One region of the Allobosea sp. PAMC 26642 genome, then DNA from elsewhere that is predicted to be linked to it. Evidence: predicted binding sites of a transcription regulator. Region 1 holds the regulator's gene; the other holds the start of a gene.
What was found. The regulator HrcA, encoded in region 1, represses chaperone genes, less so after heat shock. The targets are predictions, from matches to a motif close to GTTAGCACTCNCNNNNNGNGAGTGCTAAC.
Positions count from the first base shown of each region.

Region 2: a site for HrcA is predicted at 1,425-1,453, ahead of groES (co-chaperone GroES). Genes of this name have one in related genera too.

Region 1 is NZ_CP014301.1:317,242-319,701, reverse strand. It holds gene rph (ribonuclease PH) at 1-696, opposite strand, end outside; gene hrcA (heat-inducible transcriptional repressor HrcA) at 836-1,924, shown strand; gene AXW83_RS01455 (ankyrin repeat domain-containing protein) at 1,921-2,460, shown strand, end outside.
Region 2 is NZ_CP014301.1:937,890-940,349, forward strand. It holds gene groL (chaperonin GroEL) at 1-1,032, opposite strand, end outside; gene groES (co-chaperone GroES) at 1,078-1,365, opposite strand; gene AXW83_RS04480 (cation diffusion facilitator family transporter) at 1,729-2,460, opposite strand, start outside.

The DNA.
Region 1 (2,460 bases):
CAGCGCCACCAGCTTGCTCACCCCGCCCTTGGCGAGCTTGAGCAGGGCCAGCAATTCCTCTTCCGAGAACGGCGCGCCCTCGGCCGTGCCCTGAACCTCGACGAGGCCGCCGGAGCCGGTGATGACGAAATTGGCGTCGGTCTGGGCGCCGGAATCCTCGATATAGTCGAGATCGAGCACCGGATTGCCGGCGACGATGCCGCAGGAGATCGCGGCGACATGATCCTTGAGCGGGTTCGGCCCCTTCAGCATGGAGCGGCCCTCCATCCATTTCAGCGCATCGTGCAGCGCGACCCATGCGCCGGTGATCGAGGCCGTGCGCGTGCCGCCATCGGCCTGGAGCACATCGCAATCGACAACGATCTGGCGCTCGCCGATCGCGGTCAGGTCGACCACGGCGCGAAGCGAGCGCCCGACCAGCCGCTGGATTTCCTGGGTGCGGCCCGACGGCTTGCCGGATGTGACCTCGCGGCGGTTGCGCTCATGGGTGGCGCGCGGCAGCATCGCGTATTCGGCCGTGACCCAGCCCTTGCCGGTGCCGCGCAGCCAGGGCGGGCCCTTTTCCTCGACGGTCGCGGCGCAAAGCACCCTGGTCTCGCCGAACGTGACCATGCAGGAGCCCTCGGCATAGCGCACCACGCCGCGTTCGAGCGTGACCTTGCGCATTTCATCGGCCGCGCGTTTGGAGGGTCGCATGGAAATATCCTGATCGTTTCGAGGTTGGCGGCTTGTAGGCGGTCGGGCCGAAGGCGGCAAGGCGGTCGTCGCACGGGCTCTTGAACGAGGGCCGTGCAATACGAATTTAGTCAGGCCCGTAAATGAGTTATGATGCGGTATGACTTCACATACGCCGATGCGCCCCGAATCCCCCAGCGGCCTTATCGAGACCGACATGCGGTCGCGTGAGATATTTCGTCAGATCGTCGACGGCTATCTCGCCACGGGCGAGCCTGTGGGTTCGCGCAACATCGCCCGGCTGCTGCCGATGTCGCTGTCGCCAGCCACCGTACGCAACGTCATGACCGACCTCGAACTGGCGGGGCTGATCTATGCGCCCCACACCTCGGCCGGCCGCCTCCCGACCGAGCGTGGCCTGCGCTTCTTCGTCGATGCGATGATGGAGGTCGGCAACCTGACCTCCGACGAGCGCAGCCGGATCGAGGCGCAGATGAAGGCGGCTGCGACAGGCCGGACGCTGGACGGGACGCTGACGGAGGCCTCGGCGCTGCTGTCGGGGCTCTCGCGCGGGGCTGGTGTCGTCGTCACGACCAAGGCCAATGCGCGGCTGAAGCATATCGAGTTCGTCCGGCTCGATCCGGCGCGCGCGCTCGTCGTACTGGTCGCGGATGACGGCACGGTCGAGAACCGCCTCCTGGCGCTGCCGCCGGGCCTGCCGGCCTCGGCGCTGACGGAGGCCGGCAATTTCCTCAATGCCCGCATCATGGGCAAGACGCTGGGCGATCTGCGCCGGGAGATCGCCGAGCATCGCGCGCAGATGGAAAGCGAACTCGATACGCTGACGGCCAAGCTGGTCGAGAGCGGCATCGCCACCTCTTCGGGCCCGACGAGCGACCGGCATCTGATCGTGCGCGGACAGGCCAATCTGCTGGAGGACCTGCGGGCGCAGGAGGATCTGGAGCGCATCCGGCTGCTGTTCGGCGATCTCGAGACGCAGACCGACGTGATCGACCTGCTCTCCCGCGCCGAGGCGGGCGACGGCGTGCGCATCTTCATCGGCTCCGAGAACAAGCTGTTCTCGATGTCGGGCTCCTCGATGGTGGCCGCGCCTTTCCGCGATTCCGAGCAGCGCATCGTCGGCGTCGTCGGCATCATCGGCCCGACGCGCCTGAATTATGCGCGCATCGTGCCGATGGTGGACTACACGGCGAAGTTGGTCGGACGGCTGCTGGATGGCGGGCGGTGAGCCGCGCGGCCCATGCCCTCGCTACCCTGCTGGTTCTCACGATCATGACGACTCCTGCCGCCCATGCGAGCTCCGCGCTTCTCGCAGCCATGGGCGCTGGAGAGCTTGCCGAGGTCGAGCGGCTGATCGCGGCGCGGGCCGATCTGGAGACCCGGGATTCGCAAGGTCGCAGCGCGCTTATGCTCGCCGTCGCCGGCAACCATGTCGCCATCGCCAGAGCGCTGCTGGCGGCCGGTGCGAGCCCGAACGCACAGGCTGCCAACAAGGACACGCCATGGCTCCTCGCCGGGGCGTCGGGCCGGACCGAGATCGTCGCGGCGATGCTGCCGTTGAAGCCGGACCTGTCGATCCGCAACCGCTATGGCGGCAATGCGCTGATCCCAGCCTGCGAAAGGGCGCATGTCGAGACCGTGAAGCTGCTGCTGACGAGCGGGATCGACGTAAATCACGTCAACGATCTCGGCTGGAGTTGCCTGCTGGAGATCGTGCTTCTCGGCGATGGCGGACCACGGCATCAGGAGGTGGCGCGGATGGTT
Region 2 (2,460 bases), 620 kb from region 1:
GCCTTCGATGTCCTTCTTCTTGCCGGCGCCGTCGATGATCGTGGTGTTCTCCTTCTCGATGCGCACCTTCTTGGCGCGGCCAAGCATCTCGAGGGTCACGGTCTCGAGCTTGATGCCGAGGTCTTCCGAGATCATCTGGCCGGCGGTCAGGATCGAGATGTCCTCGAGCATGGCCTTGCGGCGATCGCCGAAGCCCGGAGCCTTGACGGCCGCGACCTTCAGGCCACCACGGAGCTTGTTGACGACGAGCGTGGCGAGAGCTTCGCCTTCGACGTCCTCGGCGATGATCAGCAGCGGCTTGCCGGTCTGCACCACGGCCTCGAGGATCGGCAGCATCGCCTGGAGCGAGGACAGCTTCTTCTCGAAGATGAGGATGTAGGGGTCCTCGAGCTCCACCACCATCTTCTCGGAGTTGGTGATGAAGTAGGGCGAGAGATAGCCGCGGTCGAACTGCATGCCCTCGACGACGTCGAGCTCGGTCTCGGCGGTCTTGGCCTCCTCGACGGTGATGACACCCTCGTTGCCGACCTTCTGCATGGCGGTCGCGATCATCTTGCCGACCGACTCGTCGCCGTTCGCCGAGATGGTGCCGACCTGCGCGACTTCGGCGTTGGTCGTGACCTTCTTGGAGTTCTTCTTCAGGTCGGCCACGATGGCCTCGACAGCGAGGTCGATGCCGCGCTTCAGGTCCATCGGGTTCATGCCGGCGGCAACCGACTTCAGGCCTTCGCGCATGATCGCGGCGGCGAGAACGGTCGCGGTTGTGGTGCCGTCACCGGCATGGTCGTTCTGCTTCGAGGCCACTTCGCGCACCATCTGGGCGCCCATGTTCTCGAACTTGTCGGCGAGCTCGATCTCCTTGGCGACGGTGACGCCATCCTTGGTGATGCGCGGGGCGCCATACGACTTGTCGATGACGACGTTGCGGCCCTTGGGGCCCAGCGTCACCTTGACGGCGTTGTTGAGGATTTCGACGCCGCGCAGCATCCGGTCGCGCGCATCGGTGGAAAACTTGACGTCTTTGGCTGCCATGAGAGCAACTCCTTATGAAAGGATGGGAAGGGCGGTCTCAGGCGTTCAGCCGATGACGCCCATGATGTCGGATTCCTTCATGATCAGGAGATCCTGGCCGTCGATCTTGACCTCGGTGCCGGACCACTTGCCGAAGAGGACGCGATCGCCCTTCTTGACGTCGAGTGCGACGAGCTTGCCAGCGTCATCACGGGCGCCGGGGCCCACGGACACGACTTCGCCCTCCTGGGGCTTTTCCTTGGCGGTATCGGGGATGATGATGCCACCCTTGGTCTTCTCTTCGCCATCAAGACGACGGACCACAACGCGGTCATGCAACGGACGGAACTTCATGGGTCATTTCCTTTAGGTAAAATCTGGATGCGAGGCTCAGAAAACTCGCGATGAACCCTGCTAGCAGTCTCTACCTATGAGTGCCAGCTTGGATACGGTTCTTCTCCCCGCGCAGCGAGGATCATGTTGGTGCGCGTGATCGATACGAGGAAAGACTTTCGGCCGCACAGCCTCGGAAACTACGCAAGACTCGCGCGCTGGCCGTTTATGACGTGGGGACGGGCGGCCTCGATCGCCATATCGTTTGCCGCGATGAGTGGACGTCGAATACCGGTGGGAAGGCTTTAGAGGACGGGGTTCGCCGCGCGGGGTCTGGGAGGACATTGCAATGCACTCGGCTTCGACACCCGCATCGACCTCGGATCACGGCATATCGCCAAAGCGAGCTCGTCGTGCTTTCGCGAAGCCCTTGGCGGTCTGGGGCTTGACGAAGAGCGCGACGACTTCGGGATGCGCCATGCGGATCTTCTGTTCCATGTCGGCGACCTGATCTTCGATCTGCCCCGAGCGCATCTCGTCGTCGAACTCGACGCTGAGCGCCACGAGAACCTGATCGGGCGCTAACTGAACGCTCAGGAGACCATTGGCTCCTGCGACACCCTCTTCGGCGGCGACGATACCGAGGATGGAACGGGATAGATCCTGATCGGCCCGCTCGCCGATCAGAAGACTCTTGCTTTCCTGCGCGATGATCAAGGCGGTCGCGGCCAGAAGCAGTCCGATGACGATGGATGCGAGACCGTCCAGGATCGGCTCATGGAAGGCGGCAGCCGCATACGTTCCCGCAGCGGCCACGATGATTCCAAGAAGTGCGACGCTGTCCTCTAACAGCACGATGAAGGACGGCGGGTCCTTGCTTCTGCGAACCGCGTCGTAGAAGCCGAGATCGCCCTTGGTGCGTCTGAATCTCTGCAGGGCGACGAGCCACGAGGCTCCATCGACGAGGAACGCCACCGCGAGAACCCCGTAGATGATAAAGCGGTCCTGGACGGGCTCTGGGTTCAGGATATGTCCGACGCCTTCGAAGATCGCAGCGATTGCGCCGAGCGCAAACACCAGAAGCGCGACGATGAAGCTCCAGAAGTAGAGCTCCCG